Regions from separate parts of the Photobacterium sp. NCIMB 13483 genome, predicted to be linked through region 2. Evidence: riboswitches for the same ligand, from Rfam matches in the RefSeq annotation. Region 2 holds a riboswitch; each other region holds the start of a gene.
What was found. A riboswitch is a leader RNA that binds a small molecule or an ion and turns the genes downstream of it on or off. The one in region 2 is predicted to bind lysine.

Region 1 (7,367 bases), on a different contig from region 2:
AAGCGATATTTAATGAAGCTAACCTATGCCATGTTGATCTTGATAATGTTGATGTTCGCCGAGTGTCTTTGGAAGGGGCTCAAATTTGTGATTGGCAACAAGAGCAACTATTAGGTAATTTAGGTATCGTTGTTTTATAAATAGTTATGCTAATCAATGATCGCCACAGGAATACGGGATATGCCTGTGGCAGCATTGATTAATGGTTACCATTCACCAATGTTAGCTTGTGAAACCCACGGTTCAGCAGGGGATAACGGCTCACCTTTTTGCAGTAATTCAATTGAAATACCATCAGGCGAACGGACAAAAGCCATATGACCATCACGGGGTGGGCGATTAATCGTCACGCCGCTGTCTTGTAAGTGTTGGCATAATTGATAAATATCATCAACACGAAATGCAAGATGACCAAAATTACGGCCGCCAGTATAGGCTTCAGCATCCCAATTGTAGGTTAATTCTAATAATGGCGATTGTGTTTGAGCCGCCGTTTGTACTTGAGTGGGTGCGGCTAAAAATACTAATGTAAAACGCCCACGTTCACTTTCTTTTCTATTTGTTTCAACTAACCCTAATTTATTGCAGTAAAAGTCCAGTGAGGCATCTAAATCACTGACACGTACCATAGTGTGTAAATATTCCATTACTTCTCCTGATCAAAAAAATCCCCGCGGTTTAGTGCTATAGAATAAATCAAATAAGCACGAAAACGAACGGGGATTATCGTTAATAGCGGTTGTTGTTAATGAGTTTGCGTCGCTACAACGAGTTGTTGTTTCTTATCTTGGCGCACATGGTAGACACAACAACCGATGAACCAGACTGAACTTACTGCAATACCGATAATGGTTGAGCCTGTTATACCCATTGCAAGGTAGCCAAGGAAAGCACCGAAAGCGACAGTTAATGCGTAAGGTAACTGCGTCATAACGTGATCCATGTGATGACTGCCTGCACCTGTTGCTGACAAAATACTGGTGCTTGAAATCGGTGAACTGTGATCACCAAAGACAGAACCTGCTAATACTGCTGATAGCATAGGCATTAATAAGTTAACATCACTTGCAATCGCCATATCACCTGCCAATGGCAGCATGATACCAAATGTACCCCAACTAGTGCCGGTCGCAAAAGACATACCACATGAAAGTAAGAACACTAATGCAGGCAGTAACTCAACAGGTAGGCCATATTTTGTTAATGATGCTAAGTATTGGCCAGTTTCCATATCGCTGACAACAGTACCAATTGTCCATGCAAATAACAGAATGATAATTGCTGGCATCATCGCTTGAACACCTTGAGGTGCAGCTGTTAACCATGTCTTTAGTGGCAACTTTAAGCGCAGTGCTAACACAATGGATACTACAAGACTACATAATGCGGCATACACTAATGATGAACCTACATCTGTATGCTCGATTGAGCCAATTAAGCTAAATGCCAGACCTTTAGCGGCTAAAACTTCTGCGCCACTGATGATCATAAACACAACGCTAGAAACAGTCAGAGTAAGAATTGGTAAGACCATATCAATCATGGTGCCATTACCTTCACCTTCTGTGGTGATTTCTAGCCCTTTTGGGTGACCTTTTGATTCATCCCAAAGTTGGCCGTCACGTGCGCGCTCTTCGTGCTTACGCATTGGACCAATATCAAGTTGGAACGTGATAACCACAAGCACCATTAATAAGGTAAACACAGCATATAGATTCATTGGAATCATCTGTACGAATAATGAAATCGGACTCGTTTCAGTAATATCGTTGGTCACCAAAATACCACCAAGGATCGCAATGATATAGGCACCCCATGATGAAATAGGGGTAATAACACATACCGGTGCTGCGGTTGAATCTAACAGGTAAGCTAATTTTGCTCGTGAAATTTGAAAACGGTCAGTTACGGGGCGACAAATAGGTCCAACAGATAAGCTGTGGAAGAAGTCATCAATAAAGAAGGCAAATACCATCATACCCGTTAAGATATTGGCACTGCGACGATCTTTACAGCGACGAACACCCCATTCAGCAAATGCCTTGGTTGCGCCTGTTGCGGTCATTAAGCTAATCAAACCACCGAGTAATAACATAAATAATAACATGTTAACGTTACTGGTGTTGATCGCACCATCAGCCCAAACTAAGCCAAGAATTTGATGTAAAAGATATTGTAGTGCTGCGAGTGGGTTGAAATTATTTAGAAGGATTGATCCTGCAATAATGCCCACGCCTAAAGATAACAATACGCGGCGGGTAGTAATTGCAAGAATAACTGCCAGTAGTGCGGGAACTACTGATAATAATGAATCAGAATATTGAACTAAATTCATGGATCTCTTAAACACCTATAATAAGGTGGAGATCTACCGAAAGGATAGAGAAACAGATTTCTTTAGAAATAATACTTCTTATCCCTTAGGGTAGCGCTCCATAGACAACATAACTATGGCAGTTCTGTACTTATTAAATACAGAACCAGCGATTATTGATGACTCAATAATTACTTCGGCGCTGACTCCTTTCTTCGGCTCTCATTGGGGATCTCCCTCCAACCGAATACTTTTAGGCAGCGCGCCTCTACTCAAAGGATTAGTCTTGACTATACCTAGATATTTCTCACAAGCAATAAAAAATAATGCTAAATTGTGTAATAGGTTTAAAATACAGCAGCTCAGCTAACTGATTATAGTTTCAATCAGTTAGCACATGCTTATTTCGTTATTGTTGCATATTGTTTCGTTATTCAGGATTGTCGTTCATCGGTTGGGTCATATTATGAATATTGCCTGCAAATCCTGCTTTGATAAGATCTTGACGAATTTTAGTTACCTCTTTTTCTGCCACAGGGATATTTCTTCCCCCTAATTTTTGACGTACAAATGTAATTAATTGAGCCAAATCAGCATCATTTAAAACGGTGTTAAAACTACTCATTGGCATAAAATCTATTTCTTGTTCTAAGAAGTTTGGCATTAAGCCTCGAATAGTAACGGCAATGGTGTCATACGGATCTTTATGCATGATGATGCCATTATTAAGCAGTGCTGGTGCAATACCTTCGCGACCTTTACCATCTGGGCCATGACAAGCACCACAGGTTTGAATATACAGCCCATATAATTGTTGATCTTTAGTTTGTTGATCGGCAGGACCTTCAGCTAAATTAGGATTCTGAATATTTATTTGTGCTGGTGTTAAATCACCAAAGCCTGGTGGTGTAATTTGACCAACCGATTTATCTACTACGTTATATTTGTCGCCTGTAATAAGGTATTCCGCAATAGCACTGACATCTTCACGGGTTAAATAGCGGGTACTGTTTTTTACCACTTCCGCCATACCACCAAATGCGGTGCCTTTTTCGGAATGGCCTGTTTTAAGAAAATCAGTCAGTGAATTTACATCCCAGCGATCTTGATAAAGCTCGGTTGCGGTAATATCAGGTGCCATCCAACCATCAATTAAATTACCTTGAAAGAGCTTATCGGCAATTAACGCTTGAGCAATATTTCGTGGTGTGTGGCACTCAGAACAGTGACCTAAGCTCATGGTTAAATATTTACCTCGACGCCAAGTTTCAGTGCTGTTGGCTGGATATTGTAATGGGTCGGTATCAAGAAATGCGATATTCCAACCTAATAAGCCTAAGCGAATATTACTTGGAAACATCATTTGGTTATCTAAATTACGAGTATTCACATAATCGAGTGATTGCATGTATACCCACAATGCTTTGGTATCAGCATCAGTGATGTATTGATAAGAAGAGTAGGGCATTGCAGGATAAAGATAGCCGTGCTTGCCTTTACCTTTATGCAGAGCATCATAAAACTCAGTATATGTGTAATCACCAATTCCAAATTCAGGGTGCGATGAAATATTAGTGGAATACAATGTACCAAATGGAGTAACAAAACCTAATCCGCCACCAAATAATTCGCCACCTTCACCAGTATGACAAGCAACGCAGTCTCCAGCGTAAGCGAGATATTGTCCTTGAGTAATTTGCTCTTTGTTTAATTGGGCAATTTCGGTTTTACGAACAGTATTTTGATGACGTAGATAGGCGCCTAATGCTTGAATTTCAGCATCAGAAAGTTGCTGGGCAAAGGCTGGCATAACATTATTAAGACCATTGTTTATGGTATGCGTAATGCCCTCAATACTGCCATTATGTAACCAGATATTATCGGTTAAATTGGGTGCACCTAGTAATTGATTGCCTTTTGCATCACTACCGTGACAACTGGTACAGTTTTTATTAAAGACAGTTTTACCTTGCTGTAATGCAAAACTTGATGCTGAAAGAATACGATCAGCTTGTAACGAGGCAATATAAGTGGCGACATGATTGATATCTTCAGCAGATAGAAGAGTTTTCCAACCCGCCATAACACCATTACGGCCTTGAGTAATGGAGTGATAAATATCTTTATCTGTACCGCCATAAAGCCACACATCATCAGTTAAGTTAGGAAAGTGGGTTTGACCTTCCGCTTCACTCAAATGACAAGCGGCACAATGGGTTTGAAACAGGGCTTTACCCGTGGTTACTATGGTATCGTCTTGGCTCAATTGCAGATATGAACTGTCGCTGAGTTTTGCTTGTATGATTTGTGCTTCTAAATCAGTCGCATGAGGCTGAGTAGCTTCACTGGTTGATTTCCATGCCATTAAGCCTTGCCAGTTACCAAGTCCAGGGTAAAGCACTAAAAATATAGCAGCGAATAGAAATGCAATGCCATAAGAGAACAATAATAACTTAGGAACAGCAGCATCGTTTTCTTGAATGTTATCAAAACTATCAACTGTTTTATCTTTATCTGCAGTATGATTTTTTCGCCAATAATACACCACGACGATGAGCATAAAAATTAAAAACAGTAAGGTCAATAATGTAACCCAATTGCTCCAGAAAGTGTTCATTGCTGTACTCCCTGCTCGTGTCCTAGACTTTGTAAATAAGCAATCAGTGCCTCAGCTTTGGTATGACCTTTAACGGCAAGGCGTGCTTGTTGTATTTCTTTATCATTATAAGGCACACCTAATATGCGTAATGCTTTGAGTTTTGCTTCTGCATCTTCTCCATCTAGCACCTGTTCAAATAACCAAGGATAGGCGGGCATGATAGAGGTGGGTACAACATCACGTGGATTATTTAGGTGTATAGCATGCCATTGATCAGAGTATTTGCGTCCAAGATTGGTGAGATCAGGGCCGGTACGTTTAGATCCCCATAAATTAGGAAATTCATAAATGTCATCGCTTTCTCGGCTATAGCGGCCATAACGTTTTATTTCTGCATCTAAGGGGCGCACCATCATAGTATGGCAAGTATGACAGCCCTCACTGATGTAGACATCTCGGCCTTCGACTTCTAATGCTGTCAGTGGTTTAGCACTGGATTCTGCAATTAGTTTGTCTTGATAAAAGAATGCGGGTAGCACCCAAACAAGAAAAGAAATACTGGCAACAATGACGGTGGAAATAATTAAGATAAACACCGATTGTGTGAAATCTTTATTAAGCATGTTCATTGATCTCCTCAGTTGAGGATGGGGTTGTTAATGGCTGTTTTAGGGTGCGATAAAGGTTATATATCATTAGTACTAACCCAAATACAAAGCTGACACCACCGATGAAACGCGCCAACATCCATGGTGAGGAAAAGTTCATTGCATCTACAAAACTATAAGTTAAGCTGCCATTTGGCTCTTGTTGTAACCACATATAACCTTGACCAATGCCAGCGATCCACAATGCTACTGCGTAAATAAGAATTCCTATATGTGCAAACCAAAAATGCCATTTAACTAAGCGATTCGACCATAATTGCTGGTGGCCCCAAAGGCGGGGAATAAAATAATAAAAAACCGCAATGGCAGACATGCCCACCCAACCTAGAGCCGCAGAATGCACATGACCGATGATCCAGTCAGTGTTGTGCGCAATCATATTAAACCAACGAATAGCCAGTAATGGGCCTTCAAATGTGGCAAGGGCATAATAGATAATGGCGGAGAAAAAGAACCACATAATGTAATCATGCTTGAGCTTAGGTTTGTTACTGAGTAAGGTCATAATGCTATTAAATGCACCACCCCAAGAGGGGAGCCATAAAATAAGTGACATTACGATCCCAAGATTTTGTAGCCAATCAGGAACAGAAGAATAAATAAGATGGTGTGTACCGGCCCATGTATAAAATCCAACTAGGCCCCAAAAGTGAATAATAGACAAACGGTAAGAGTAGATTGGGCGGTCGGATATTTTAGGAATGAAGTAGTAGTTCATTCCAATAATACCAGCGGTCAGAAGGAAGCCAACGGCATTATGCCCCCACCACCATTGTACGATTGCATCTTCAGCGCCAGAATAAATTGAATATGATTTCCAGAAGGTTACGGGCAATTCAAGATTATTGACGATAAAAATCATCGCAATAACTAAAATAAAAGCGCCATAAAACCAGTTGGCGACAAATATATGTGCCACGGTTCTTTTGGCGATGGTGCCAAAAAATAAAATGGCATACAGAACCCAAACAACTGCAATTAAAATATCAATTGGCCATTCAAGTTCGGCATATTCTTTTGAGGTAGTAAAACCAAGTGGTAGCGTAATAACAGCAAGGATTAATATAAGTTGCCAACCATAGTAAACAAACCAAGACAGGCAGTGGTTAAATAATGGCACTTTACAGGTTCGTTGAACGATATAAAGCGAAGTACCCATTAAAATATTCACCACAAAACCAAAAATAACCCCGTTGGTATGTAATGGTCGTAGGCGACCGAATTGAAAATACTCTGAGTTTAAATTGAGCGCGGGCCAATAAAGTTGTCCTGCAAGAATAACGCCTATCGTCATGGCTATTAGTCCCCAGATAACACTAGTAACCATGAAGTATTTAACAACTTTATAATTGTATTGAATATCCATTCTTAAAACCTTTGACTGTGTTATTTGTCAAAAAACAATTTGTTAAATTAATCGCGCTATGTTGCTATTGATATATGGTTACTAATTATTATCGTTTGTAGATTTTGATTTAACGTGATTAAAATAATACGCAATATCTAGCATATCTTGTTCACTTAATACGTCAGCCTGTGCATGCATAAGAATGGCTAACCCGTCATTACGTTGACGTAATTTATAGGCTTTCAATGCTGCGACAAAATACGCTTGTTTTTGGCCTTGAAGATTAGGGTAGGTATCAATGGTAGAAATGCCATCAACACCATGACACGTCATACATACCACTGATTTTTCTTTGCCTTGCAAGTACTGTGTTTCCGTATTGGATTCTGTGGCTGTAACGGCTATCGAGCAAAGGAAGGTGCAAGTTGTGAATATGAA
Region 2 (7,367 bases):
GAAGCGTTAGCTAAAACATTAGCCACTAAACAAGTCACTTTTTGGTCACGCACTAAAAATCGCTTATGGACCAAAGGGGAAACATCAGGCAACGTATTACACCTAAAAAGTATTCAGCTCGATTGCGATCAAGATACGTTATTAATTCAAGTCGATCCAATTGGCCCAACTTGTCATTTAAACACCACTAGTTGTTTTGGTAATGATGACACGACTAATACTCAACCGGCACTGGTGTTCCTTCATCAACTTGAACAAGTACTGGCTGATCGTAAAGGTGCAGATCCCGACTCATCTTACACCGCGAGCCTCTATAACCGTGGTACCAAACGTATATCGCAGAAAGTGGGCGAAGAAGGGGTTGAAGTCGCGCTTGCGGCAACGTCGGGTGATAAAGCGGAATTAGTCTGTGAATCAGCTGATCTTATTTACCACTTATTGGTTCTATTACAAGATCAGAATCTTGCTCTGGAAGATGTCATCAATAAACTTAAACAACGTCACCAACAATAATGAGTAATCGTCATTAATATGCAATACGTAATAATCTCATAAATCATACAATAAGATTCAAACAACACCTGTTATTCTGATGTTACTTATTTTATTACGCAACGAAATTGTTATTGCCGCATAAAAAAAGGAAGCTATGCTTCCTTTTTTATTCATTTAAATGCGTATTATCGCCCCAGTGCTTCTTTATAATGCGCGCGGCACACTGAGAGGTAAAGATCATTACCACCAATCTCAACCTGATTACCATCAGCAATAGCATTACCCGCTTCATCTTGACGAATAACCATATTTGCTTTACGACCACAGTGACAAATTGTTTTTAGCTCAACTAATTTATCAGCCCAAGATAATAAATAACGACTACCTTCAAATAACTCGCCAAGAAAATCAGTACGTAATCCATAACATAACACTGGAATATCTAATTTATCGACAACTTCAGTTAATTGATAAACTTGCTCTTTGGTTAAAAATTGGCATTCATCAATTAGCACACAATCAATTTTTCCTGCATTCGAAAAGTTGATTAATATCTGGTACAAATCATCTTTTGAATTAAATAATTCAGCATCTTCTTGTAAACCAATGCGAGAGCTAACTTTACCTTTACCAAAACGATCATCAATCGCCGCCGTAAAAATAATTGGCGTCATGCCGCGCTCACGGTAGTTAAATGATGATTGTAATAATGTGGTCGATTTCCCAGCGTTCATTGCTGAGTAATAGAAATACATCTGGGCCATTAGCTTTCCTAGTCATACGAATTACATTTAAAAATCGCGCAGATGCTACATAAAATTACTGGTAATGGAAAGTACCTAGGTCAACAACTGTTATTGTTACTATAAAAAAACCAGTTGATCATCATCAACTGGTTCAATTTACGCCCATTGGGTTATTTTAATAACGTTTACTATTAACGCAATGCCGCCCCTTTTAATGGTCGGCTCGACAACCATGATAAAAGGAAACACATTAATATAAATGCAACAGTTGCCACTAAAAATGCTAATGCTAATGAATCTGTAATCCCTAAGGTTAAGAATCCAATCGCAGAAATAACGGCCACAGATAATGCATAAGGTAATTGGGTCGCTACATGATCTATATGATGACAACGAGCACCTGTCGATGACAATATCGTCGTATCAGATATTGGAGAACAGTGATCACCAAACACCGAACCTGCAAGCACACTCGCAAGCATAGGTAACATTAAACTAATTTCAGTCGCCCCAGCGAGATCACCAGCAATAGGTAACATTATGCCAAATGTTCCCCATGAGGTGCCGGTTGAGAATGCCATAATGCCTGATAATAAAAACAGGATCATTGGTAGTAATGCTGGATTAATATTACCTTGAACAAGGGTAGATAAATATTGTCCCGTTTTCATATCACCAATAACGCCACCAATACTCCATGCAAACAATAGAATTAAAATTGCACCAAACATTGATTTTGCGCCAACCCAAAGCGTGTTACTGATCTCTTTTGCTGCAATACGTTGACGAAACACAGGAATAATCGCGGCAATTAAACCAAAGCTACCACCAAGACATAATGCTTGGCCAACATTGGTATTTTCAAAAGCGCCTAATAATGAAAATGGCTTACCTTCTGTAACAAGAACTTGATAGCCCGTAAATACCATAAAAAAGAACGTAGCAATAATAAGAATAATAATTGGCCACACTAAATCACCAACTCGTCCTTGCAAACTCTCTTTGATATCGAGCTCTTCTGTTAAGTCTTTCGCCTGATCATCAACATCACCGCCGACATCAGTTCCACGACCATGACAAGCCGCTCTTTCATGTTTTCTCATGGGTCCAATATCCCACTGGAACCATGACACCACAAACACCATTGCTAATGCAAAAATAGCATAAAAATTCATTGGAGCTAACGTCATAAAGGCACTTAATGGCGTATATTCAGTAACGCCGTGAGTCACTAATATTCCGCCGATAAGCGTAATAATGTAAGCTCCCCAACTTGATGCTGGCATTAATACACACATAGGTGCTGCCGTTGAATCAAGAATATAAGCAAGCTTTGAACGTGAAACTTGAAAACGATCAGTTACAGGACGGGCAATAGAACCAACCGCAAGGCTATTAAAATAGTCGTCGACAAAAATGAATACCCCTAAAAAAGCGGCCAAAAGTTTTGCCCCACGTTTGGTTTTAATTTTTGTCTGTGCCCACTCAGCAAAAGCACGAGTCCCCCCAGACAAAGTTAATAACGCAGTGGTCATCCCGAGCAATATTAAAAACAGCACAATACTCATATTCCAAGTATTTATGCCATCCTCTGCAATGAATAACCCTTTGATTGATGTAACAAGATAGGACGCTGTATTAGCGAAAGAAAAATCATTAAGAAATAATGCTCCAAGCACAACACCTGTACCTAAAGACAATAGAACTCTACGCGTAAGAATCGCCAAGCCAAGCGCGACTAATGGCGGAATAATGGATGTTAAGGAGTGGGAATAATCTATCAAAGTTTATAATCTCTACGACAACCAATTCTGGTTAGAAGATCTACTGCTAGATATAACCATGATGGCATATTAAATTGAGTATATAGAAAGAAGGTTAGCCTTCCCAGCCTCTACAGTAGCGCTCCATAGTTATATCTTTATCTACTATGGCAGTATTACACTTATTCAATGTAACCCCAGTAAGAGTATTTGATATATGCTTCTTACTTCGGCATTGACCCCTTTCACTAATAGTCATAGGTATCACCCTCATATTAGTTACTAATAAACAATGCACCTCTACCCTTATCATTAAAGATGTAATGAAACATTCTACGTAAACGATTCAACTTTGCAACACTGTAAGTTAAAATTATTAACAATAGATATCACAAATGGATTAGCAACAACTATAAAGGTTCAGCAATAACGAAGCGGTATACCATTTTTAATTTTATTATCATTTAACATATAAAGAGCAACAACAATAACTAAAACTGTTTGGCTCATATTTATACTTTTAATGAAGAAATATTTTATAAATAGTGTCATATACCGAACATAACTATTTTTTAAATAAAGAAATGATTAAAATGTTTTACACGTAATGTATAAAAGTATTACTATTGCAAAAAATGTTTTAATGCTGCTATTATTATTTACAGTTAATTAAAAATAACAGGAAATATAAAATGTCTGATGCAATGAAAGCGCTTTTAAACCTTCGAAGCCTACGCGCACTTTCGCGCGAATATACACTAGAGCAACTTGAAGAAGCGTTAGATAAACTAACAACAGTTGTTACTGAACGTTCAGAAGCTGAAGCTGAAGAACAAGCTAAAGAAAATGAGCGTAATGAAAAACTAGCTCAATATCGTGAAATGCTATTAGCCGACGGTATTGACCCAGAAGAATTACTAGCAAGTTTAGCAAAAGCACCAAAAACTAAACGTGCAACTCGTCCAGCTAAATATAAATTCATCGATGAAAATGGCGATGAAAAGACATGGACAGGCCAAGGCCGTACGCCTAGCGCGCTAAAGAAAGCATTAGATGATGGTCAATCTCTTGATGAGTTTGAAATCTAATCTAAGATTTTAAATAAAGAAGCCTAACTTGTTTAGGCTTTTTTTATATCTGCTATCAATATTACGATTATTATTTCGCTTATAAATATCGCTAGCAAGAATAAAACAATATATATTAGTGACAATCATAAATAACAAAAAAGCCAGACATTAATGCCTAGCTTTTTTATCACTCATTAAACTTGTATACAGATCTAATAATAACTGTGTTATTGAATACGATCAGCTAATGCACTTACTGCTAAAGCAAAATAATGCGAACGATTCCATTTAAGTAATGTTCGATAGTTTTCATATATTAGATAGGACTTACCTTCACCGCCATCAGGCTGAATTAACCATGCTTGAATATCAGCAGCAGGTAATGCACCATGACTGCTATTCATCACACCTAATTTTTTCCATTCTGCCAGTGTCTTTCCTTTTTCTGTTTCCGTACCTTCATAACTCTCAGCTAATACTTGTGACAACTTAACTGGACGTCCCCACGTATATTCACTATTCCAGCCAGAAAGTTTTAAATAATTAGCCGCTGAGGCAAAAACATCCGCTTTTGTATTCCAAATATCCGCTTTACCGTCGCCGTTACCATCAACAGCATAAGTAAGATAAGAGGTTGGCATAAATTGGCACTGACCCATCGCACCAGCCCAAGATCCCTTCATATCATCAATCGTAATATGACCATCTTGTAATATTTCTAATGCAGCCATGACTTGTTTACGAAATAGAGCTTCACGACGACCGTCATAAGCCAATGTTGCTAATGCTTCAACAACATTGTAATTACCTTGAATCTTGCCAAAATTACTTTCTACGCCCCATAAAGCGACAATAAACCGCGGTTGAACACCATATTGTTTACCAATACGTTCTAACGCTTCTTTATTTTGTTGATAGAGACGATTCGCTTGCTTTACTTTCCAGTCAGGCACTGCACGAGTAATATATTGCTCTAATAACAGTTTCTTTTCAGGTTGATTATTATCAGCTTTAACAGCATGCGCTGTATATTTAATACCGTTAAATGCGGCACCGATTATCGGTTCAGAAATACCTTTTTCACGCGCTTCTACTTTTAATTTATCCACATAGGCATCAAATCCTTCTTCATTAGCAAATGCAGAAGAGGACATTCCAACCCCAAGGGCAACAAAAATCGATATCAAACGCTTATACATAATAGCCTTATTTTATTATTTAGCGGCTTTATCAGCCTTATATTGTTCTAATAAATTAGTCACTGGTGGTGGTACCTGTAAATAAAAACCGACAGTACCCAATGCTTCTTTTACTTTCTCAACATCAGCCAGTGCCAACGTTCTACCTTCTAGCTTGATTACCATAACAAATTGAGGTTTGCCAAAGGTCGACATTAATTGTGCGGGCACGTCCGCAAAATCATCTTTTTTATTAATGTAGAGATAAGTATTGTCTTTTTTTAAACTTTTGTAGATTGAACACAACATATAATTAGCCTATTTCATTTATGCGCCATACATTTCAGCACAAGATTACGAGCAATCATTCACTATTGACTCAGTTTTAAGTTAATTGTGTGAGAAGTTTGTCTGAAAAACCAACGTCAGCGCAAGGATAGCTTGCCCCTAACCGCGAGTAAATATACCATGCTAGTACCTTTGTGATAATGAACTAAATGGTTAATTTAAAATCTTAGCCATAATATACCTATGACCAAGATAGCTGAACTAAAAGGGAGCTCGTTCACGCTCTCTGCTCTTCATTTAGTTGATAATGACATTAGTAAAGTAACTAATCAGCTAAAAGACAAAGTTGAACTTGCACCAAATTTTTTCGCTTCTGCACCCGTTGTTATTGATATCTCACAAGTTGATACAGATATTAATTTTGAACAACTAAAAGCGGGAGTGATCGATGCAGGTATGATCCCTGTCGGTATTGGTGGTTGTAAAAATAAAACACAGCAAACACAAGCAAAAGCAGCTGGTTTTGCTATTATGAATGCGGCAAGACCAGTTAAAGATGAGCCATCTGAATTTTTAACTGAAACATTAGATACCCCAGTAAGTACAGATAATAAAGAACCAACGTTAATTATTCGTACACCTGTTCGTTCTGGGCAGCAAATTTATGCTCGTAATCGTGATCTCGTTATTCTCAGTAATGTCAGTGCTGGTGCAGAAATTCTTTCCGATGGTTGTATCCATATTTATGGCACGCTACGTGGGCGCGCTATTGCGGGTGCAAATGGTGAGCAAAGTGCGACAATTTTCTGTCAAAACTTACAATCTGAACTAATTTCTGTTGCGGGAAACTACTGGCTGAGTGATAACATTCAGGAAGAGTTTTGGGGCAAAGGTGTTGTCATATCTCTTGAAGACAATAATCTCAGTATAGAACACCTAGCTTTATAAAAGTTTTAAGAAGGAATTGAGTAAATGGCACGAATTATCGTTGTTACCTCAGGTAAAGGCGGCGTTGGTAAAACAACATCAAGTGCTGCTCTTGCATCTGGTCTAGCACTGAGCGGTAAAAAAACTGCAGTTATCGATTTTGATATCGGCCTGCGTAATCTCGATCTCATTATGGGTTGTGAACGCCGTGTCGTTTATGACTTCGTTAATGTTATTAATGGCGAAGCAAATCTAAGTCAGGCGCTAATTAAAGATAAGCGTGTGGATAATCTTTTTGTATTGCCAGCCTCACAAACACGCGATAAAGACGCGCTGTCCCGTAATGGTGTCGAAAAAGTATTTAAAGAACTAGCCAAAATGGGTTTCGATTTTATTATCTGTGACTCACCAGCTGGTATCGAAACAGGTGCCTTAATGGCGCTGTATTTTGCAGATGAAGCGATTGTAACAACGAACCCTGAAGTGTCTTCAGTTCGTGACTCTGACCGTATCCTAGGTATTCTAGATTCGAAGTCTCGTCGTGCAGAAAAAGGCCGTGAACCAGTTAAACAACACCTTTTACTTACACGTTACAATCCTGCACGCGTTAACCAAGGTGAAATGCTAAGTGTACAAGATGTTGAAGAAATTCTTCACATTCCACTACTTGGTGTTATCCCTGAAAGCCAAGCAGTATTGAATGCATCCAACAAAGGTGAACCCGTTATCTTTGATAAAGGTTCCGATGCAGGACTAGCCTATGAAGACACAGTTGCACGTCTACTTGGTGAAGATCGTCCTTTCCGTTTCTTAGAAGAAGAAAAGAAAGGCTTCCTAAAACGTCTATTTGGAGGCTAAGTGGCTATGGCACTGCTCGAGTTTTTCCGCCCGAAAAGAGCG
Region 3 (7,367 bases), on a different contig from region 2:
ATTTTATTTGGTAGCTGTCTACTTCTGTCACTTCCCGTTTTTTATGCTAATGCCGATGGCTTTGGCACTTCAAACCGCTTACTCACCCTCTGGGCTGGTTTTTTATTTTTTGTTAGCTTACAGCAGTTTGTTTTTACTCATAATCAACGCCAACGACTATTATGGTTTATTACTATTGCGGTATTGCTCGAAGCTGCCTTTGGTTGGTATCAATTTTTAGGACTATCAACCCACAACCGTTTTGGTTATGACGTTATTGCTAACCGCCCTTACGGTATCTTCCAACAACCCAATGTGATGGCGAGTTTCTTAGCCACGGGACTTGTTATTGCCGCTTATCTATTAGCACGCTTACCCCGCTATCGAGGTAAATGGGCCTGGCAACACCTTATCTTACTCGCTGTTCCTGTCGTAACGATTCCACTACTGGTGGTACTAAACTCACGTACAGGTTGGTTGGGTGCAAGCATTGGTTCATTATTAATGCTGCCTTATTTGTTTCGCTTTGCGGCAAAATATCAACAGCGTATGTGGGGCTTAATGTTATTATTAGGCATGGCATTAGCATGGCAATTTAGTACCGTTACCGACAGCTCTTTTGCACAACAAGCACGAGTAACATTAGAAAGCCAGCGCGCAACCATCATGCCACAAGCCTATGAGATGTTTACCACTAAGCCCCTAACAGGTTATGGCTATGGTAAATTTGAAGTCACCTACATCACCCAAACCGCATTATGGCATCAGCGAGATCCAGCGCATCAAGCTGCGGGGGTACCAAGCTTAGATCACCCGCATAATGAATTACTTTTTTGGGCTGTAGAAGGTGGAATTGTACCGTTGCTGGGGTTAATCATTGCAGCATTAGCGGTCATGATTAGCATCAAGAAAGCCCCAAATGGTACTCAGTTAGCGTTAGTTGGCTTATTTTTCCCAATCGTATTACATACGCAACTGGAATATCCGTTTTATCACTCACTTGCCCATTGGATCATGTTTATTATTTTGATCTTCTGGGTCGATAATCTCACCACCAAATACCATCGCTATCAAACTCAATATGTACTTGCTCTTAAAGTCAGTGCCATCACAATACCGATAATGGTAACCAGTTTTATGATCACCACCTTATATTCAGGATGGTTACTGACTAAGTTTGAAACAACACGTCCAGTTGATATCAATTATTTAGTCAAAGTGAATAATCCATGGGCATGGCAAGATCGCTTTGAGTGGGATTTACACCACACTCAATTACAAGTTGGAATCGCCACCAATAAACCCCAATTGGTGACAGATTATATTATTTGGGCTAATCAAAAAGCCCTCACTTGGCCACGACCAGCGTTATATCAGAACTTAGTATTAGCATATAACGATCAAGGTAACACTGCTCAAGCTGAGCAAGTGGCGGCAGAAGCACAACAACTATTTCCAAGCCTCACACAACTTAGCGCCGCAACAACCACAACGTCATCAGCAAAGTAACCATGACGAACAACCATCAATGGCGAACGCTATCGCTATTGATGGTTCATCACTACTTTATTTCAATGTGCTTTCAAGGGCTTTAAGGCACAAAGCGACATTTTCACTGCGCGCAGCATAACCCATCAATCCAATCCGCCATGCTTTACCTGCAAGCGAGCCTAATCCTGCACCAATTTCTAAATTATAACGCTCTAATAAAGTCGATCTTACCGCGGCATCATCGACGCCTTCTGGAATATAAACCGTATTAAGCTGAGGTAGCCTATATTCCTCTGCAACCACAAATTCAATCCCTAGCGCTTCAAGTCCAGCTTTCAATTCAAGATGCGTCCGTTGATGTCGTTGCCAAGCTTGCTCTAACCCTTCGTTATGTAACAACACTAAAGCTTCATGTAGAGCGTATAAACTATTAACAGGCGCAGTATGGTGATAACTACGTTTACCTTCACCACTCCAATACCCCAGCACTAAACTTTGATCTAAAAACCAACTTTGCACTGCTGTTTTACGTTGCTGAATTTTATTTATAGCTTGCTCGGAAAACGTCAGTGGCGATAATCCAGGTACACAAGATAAACACTTCTGACTACCAGAATAAACCGCATCAAGTTGCCACTCATCCACCAGCAACGGTACGCCACCTAAAGATGTTACGGCATCAACAATGGTTAAACAGCCATACTTTCGTGCAATTTCAGCCAAGGTTTTTGCATCAGATAATGCGCCAGTTGACGTTTCTGCATGTACAAAAGCAACAATTTTAATATCAGGATCGGTCTGTAATGCTTGTTCAACCAAAGCAGGAGATACAGGCTCGCCCCATGCATTATCAACCATAATGGCTATACCGCCACAGCGTTCAACGTTCTCTCGCATACGATCGCCAAATACACCATTACGGCAAACTAATACCTTATCTCCCGCCTCAACCAAATTAACAAAACAGGCTTCCATACCCGCACTACCTGGCGCTGACACCGCAATCGTAAACGTATTTTTCGTTTGAAATGCATATTGTAGTAGCTGCTTAAGCTCATCCATCATTTTAATAAATAGCGGATCAAGGTGACCAATTGTCGGTCGGCTTAGTGCTTGTAATACTTGTGGATAGATATCAGAGGGCCCCGGTCCCATAAGTGTTCTTTGAGGCGGTATAAAACTGGTGATAGGCATAGATTCAACTCCATTAAATCATGATTATTATCAATAGGGTGATGGAAAGATTAATCGTTATTACAGAGTATTAGAGCAATGCCAAAGCTGCAAGTAACGACCTGAGATCCTGTTAGTTATACCTACTTTTTGTTAACTATCGAGAAATTATCATTTAACAATTGACAACTAAGGGCGATTTCCTATTCAATAACAACAGTGATTATTCACGACAGAAGAGGTGCGTTACCTAGGTAGCAAAATTGAAGGGCCCAACCCTAAATCAATTTTGTGAGGGAGAGTAACGCCGAGATATCACCTGTTTGGGGCAGATGATATCGGCTATGAGAGTTGAATCTCTCAGGCTGTCATCTAAGTCAGGTTGACTATGATGGGGAGCTTCTGGGTAGCCGCACCAGCGTTACTGCCTATTACCTCCTCGACAATGGACGTCGGGAATTCTTCCGAAGCAAAAGTCTACTTTGCAGTATTTACGATATAAGGGAGAACACCGTAATGAGCATGCTTTCGACCGCAACAACCAACCCAGTGATTGTGGCCAAATTTGGTGGCACCAGTGTCGCCAACTATGCCGCAATGTGTCGCAGTGCCAATATAGTTATTGCCAATCCACACACCAAAATAGTGTTAATAAGTGCTTGCTCAGGCGTGACCAATTTACTGGTCGCCTTAGCCAAGGGGATTAGTGATATCACTTTACGCCAACAACATTTACAGCAATTAACCACGACTCACCAACAGATACTGGATCAACTTCAGCATCCACACGCAGTGAGTGGTGCTATTTACACACTATTAGATGATATAGCCTCTGCCTCTGCGCAGGCAGCAATAGCATCATCATCACAACTTACTGACAAATTAGTCAGTCATGGCGAGCTATTATCAACCCATCTTTTTAATCAAATTTTAGTCGAAATGAATGCTGCTGCGATACGATTTGATATTCGTGATGTCATGCGTACTGATACCCAATTTGGTAAAGCATTACCGCAACCCGAACTTATTCGCCAATTAGCTCAACAACATTTAGTGCCACTTATCGATACTCAGATTGTGGTTTCACAAGGCTTTATTGGCCGTGATGAGCTTGGCAATACCACCACACTAGGGCGAGGTGGCAGTGATTATAGTGCAGCATTAATTGCAGAAGCCGTTGATGCGACCACGCTAGAGATCTGGACCGATGTTCCGGGAATGTACACTACCGATCCTCGCATTACAGCTGCAGCGAAACCGATCAAAGAAATCAGCTTTAGTGAAGCCTCTGAAATGGCCAATTTTGGTGCTAAGATCCTCCATCCATCAACACTGGTTCCAGCCATTCGCCACCAAATTCCAGTATTTATTGGTTCATCAACAGCGCCGCAACAAGGTGGAACATGGATCAGAAAAACCGTGAATCAAGCGCCACTCTTTAGAGCACTAGCATTGCGTGGAAATCAGACTATGGTGACACTCACCAGTCTTAATATGTTTCAAGCTTATGGCTTTTTAGCCGAAGTGTTTCGTATTTTGGCAGAACATAAAATCTCGGTCGATTTAATAACCACCTCAGAAGTCAGTGTCTCGTTAACGCTCGATCAAACCGATACTGGCGGTGGTGCCCCAACATTACCTTCCGCTGCCGTTGAACAATTAAATCAATTGTGCCGTGTTGATATTGAACAGGGATTATCGTTAGTGGCGTTGATTGGTAATCATATGAGTGACAGTAAAGGCTCAGCCAAGCATATCTTTGGCGCACTTGATGCGTATAATTTACGCCTTATTTGTTATGGTGCTAGCCCGCATAATCTGTGCTTTTTAGTCCATGAAGCCGATGCTAAATCAGTCATAACAACCCTGCACCAACAACTTTTAGAATAATCACTATCAGAACAAATAAGAAAAAAGATAAAAAAAAGGCGCAATGTTTGCGCCTTTTTTATTTTAACCTAATGATTATTTTACAAATTAGGCCCTAACCACTTTTCAGCTTCGATCAAATCCCAACCTTTGCGATCAGCATAACTTGCTAACTGATCATGCTGGATCTGTGCGACAGCAAAGTAGCGCGCATCTGGGTGTGAGAAATACCAACCAGATACTGCAGCCCCCGGCCACATGGCATAACTTTCGGTCAACACCATGCCAGTATTGGCTTCTGCATCCAATAACTGCCAAATCGCCCCTTTTTCGGTATGTTCAGGACAGGCGGCATACCCAGGAGCTGGACGAATACCTTGGTACTTTTCACGAATTAAATCGTCATTATTAAGATCTTCATCAGCGGCATAACCCCAGATTTGTTTACGTACCATTTGATGCATACACTCAGCAAACGCTTCTGCAAGTCGATCCGCCACCGCCTGAATCATGATCGCATTATAATCGTCACCTTGCGCTTTAAACTGATCAGCAATATCGTATTCACCAATCCCACCCGTCACTGCAAAAGCACCAATCCAATCGGCTTTGCCGCTTTCTTTTGGGGCAATATAATCAGATAAACAATAATTTGGCCCTTTGGGCTTCTTGGTTTGTTGGCGTAAACCATGCAATATCGTTAGTACTTCAGTACGAGTATCATCGGTATATACTTCAATATCATCACCAATATTATTGGCAGGAAATAACCCACACACGCCATTAGCTTTGATCATGCCTGTACGTTCAATGTCATCAAGGATCTTATTAGCGTCGTTAAATAACTTGGTTGCTTCAACCCCAACAACTTCATGGCGTAAAATGGTTGGATATTTACCACTCAATGACCAAGTCATAAAAAAGGGTGTCCAATCGATATATTGGCGTAATTTAGCCACCGGGAAATCGGTAAAAGTATGCACACCCGCTTGTTTTGGTTGCGGCGGCGTATAATTTTCCCAATCAAGCATTACCGCATTTGCACGCGCTTGATCTAAGGTGATTGGAGGCGTTCGTGGCTTTTTACGTGCATGCTGTTCACGTACAACATCATATTCAGCAGCTAGGCGCTCAACAAATGCTGGCTTCTGGTGCTCTGATAATAATGCCGAACAGACACCAACAGCGCGTGAGGCATTAGAGACATACACCACCGGTTGTTGATAATTTTGTTCAATCTTCACTGCAGTATGCGCTTTTGAAGTGGTGGCACCACCTATCAATAATGGCACCTCAAACCCACGTCGCTGCATTTCTTTGGCAACATGTACCATCTCATCAAGTGATGGCGTAATCAAACCACTCAGTCCAATAATATCAACGTTTTGTTCTTGGGCGACCTGCAATATTTTATCGCATGATACCATCACACCTAAATCAATAATTTCATAGTTATTGCATTGAAGTACGACTCCAACAATGTTCTTACCTATATCGTGAACATCGCCTTTTACTGTGGCTAATAAAATTTTACCGTTGGTATATCCCGCTTGTTTTTCGGCGTTGATATAAGGTTCTAAATAGGCAACAGCTTGTTTCATAACGCGAGCGGATTTAACCACTTGAGGCAAGAACATCTTGCCTTCACCAAACAAGTCTCCGACGACATTCATACCCGCCATTAGTGGACCTTCAATCACTTCTAATGGCTTGCTTGCATTGGCTCGCGCAAGTTCAGTGTCTTCAACAATAAACTCAGTAATGCCTTTAACCAGCGCATGTTCTAAGCGCTTTTCAACTGGCCAGCTACGCCATTCTTGCTGAGTCCGATCTTCTTCAATCGCACCGCTATCACGATAATTAGCGGCAATATCAAGCAAGCGATCGGTACTATCATCACGCCGATTAAGTACCACGTCTTCAACGGCATTACGTAATTCATCAGACAGATCATCATAAATAGCTAACTGACCTGCATTAACGATCCCCATATCCATGCCATTTTTAAAACAATAATATAAAAACACCGCATGGATAGCTTCTCGAACCGGATTATTGCCTCTAAATGAGAACGAGACATTAGACACTCCACCCGAAACCATCGCGTGAGGTAACGTTCGTTTAATATCAGCAACAGCCTCAATAAAATCGACCGCATAGTTATTGTGTTCTTCTATACCTGTCGCAACCGCAAAGATATTGGGATCGAAAATAATATCTTCCGGTGGAAATCCCACTTCATCGACAAGAATATGATAAGCATTAGTACAAATTTCAATTTTACGCTCACGTGTATCAGCTTGGCCTTCTTCATCAAAAGCCATCACAATCACTGCGGCACCATAACGACGTAGCAACTTAGCTTGAGCTATAAAATTCTCTTTACCTTCTTTGAGTGAGATAGAATTAACTATTGGTTTGCCCTGAACACATTTCAGTCCAGCTTCAATGATCTCCCACTTTGATGAATCAACCATAATTGGCACTTTAGCGATCTCAGGCTCAGTCGCACACAAATTAAGGAAGCGCACCATTGCCGCTTGCGCATCCAACATGCCTTCATCCATGTTGATATCAATGATTTGAGCACCAGCTTCAACTTGCTGCCGAGCAACCTCTAGCGCTTCATCATAAAGTTCATCTTTAATTAAGCGTTTAAAACGTGCAGAGCCAGTAACATTGGTTCGCTCACCAACGTTAACAAATAAACTTTCAGCCTCAATGGTCAGCGGTTCTAATCCCGATAACCGACAGGCAATTTTAATCTCAGGTAATACGCGAGGTTTAATATTTTTAGTCACTTGGTACATCTGCCGAATATGCTCCGGTGTCGTACCACAGCAGCCGCCAACCAA

Region 1: it holds a riboswitch for lysine, as region 2 does, so the genes downstream of both, C9I86_RS16345 (Na+/H+ antiporter NhaC family protein) here and C9I86_RS00960 (Na+/H+ antiporter NhaC family protein) in region 2, are expected to answer to the same signal.
Region 3: it holds a riboswitch for lysine, as region 2 does, so the genes downstream of both, lysC (lysine-sensitive aspartokinase 3) here and C9I86_RS00960 (Na+/H+ antiporter NhaC family protein) in region 2, are expected to answer to the same signal.

What each region holds. Positions count from the first base shown of each region.
Region 1 is NZ_PYLV01000025.1:4,257-11,623, reverse strand. It holds gene C9I86_RS16355 (Qnr family pentapeptide repeat protein) at 1-140, shown strand, start outside; gene C9I86_RS16350 (VOC family protein) at 207-647, opposite strand; gene C9I86_RS16345 (Na+/H+ antiporter NhaC family protein) at 746-2,335, opposite strand; lysine riboswitch at 2,419-2,593, opposite strand; gene ccoP (cytochrome-c oxidase, cbb3-type subunit III) at 2,745-4,931, opposite strand; gene ccoO (cytochrome-c oxidase, cbb3-type subunit II) at 4,928-5,536, opposite strand; gene ccoN (cytochrome-c oxidase, cbb3-type subunit I) at 5,529-6,947, opposite strand; gene C9I86_RS16325 (cytochrome c) at 7,029-7,292, opposite strand.
Region 2 is NZ_PYLV01000001.1:197,144-204,510, reverse strand. It holds gene hisIE (bifunctional phosphoribosyl-AMP cyclohydrolase/phosphoribosyl-ATP diphosphatase HisIE) at 1-513, shown strand, start outside; gene C9I86_RS00965 (thymidine kinase) at 681-1,259, opposite strand; gene C9I86_RS00960 (Na+/H+ antiporter NhaC family protein) at 1,433-3,025, opposite strand; lysine riboswitch at 3,134-3,315, opposite strand; gene C9I86_RS00955 (H-NS family nucleoid-associated regulatory protein) at 3,697-4,092, shown strand; gene C9I86_RS00950 (lytic transglycosylase domain-containing protein) at 4,302-5,273, opposite strand; gene C9I86_RS00945 (YcgL domain-containing protein) at 5,289-5,561, opposite strand; gene minC (septum site-determining protein MinC) at 5,784-6,488, shown strand; gene minD (septum site-determining protein MinD) at 6,513-7,325, shown strand; gene minE (cell division topological specificity factor MinE) at 7,332-7,367, shown strand, end outside.
Region 3 is NZ_PYLV01000027.1:53,341-60,707, forward strand. It holds gene C9I86_RS17150 (PglL family O-oligosaccharyltransferase) at 1-1,488, shown strand, start outside; gene C9I86_RS17155 (alanine--glyoxylate aminotransferase family protein) at 1,546-2,664, opposite strand; lysine riboswitch at 2,872-3,053, shown strand; gene lysC (lysine-sensitive aspartokinase 3) at 3,166-4,533, shown strand; gene metH (methionine synthase) at 4,614-7,367, opposite strand, start outside.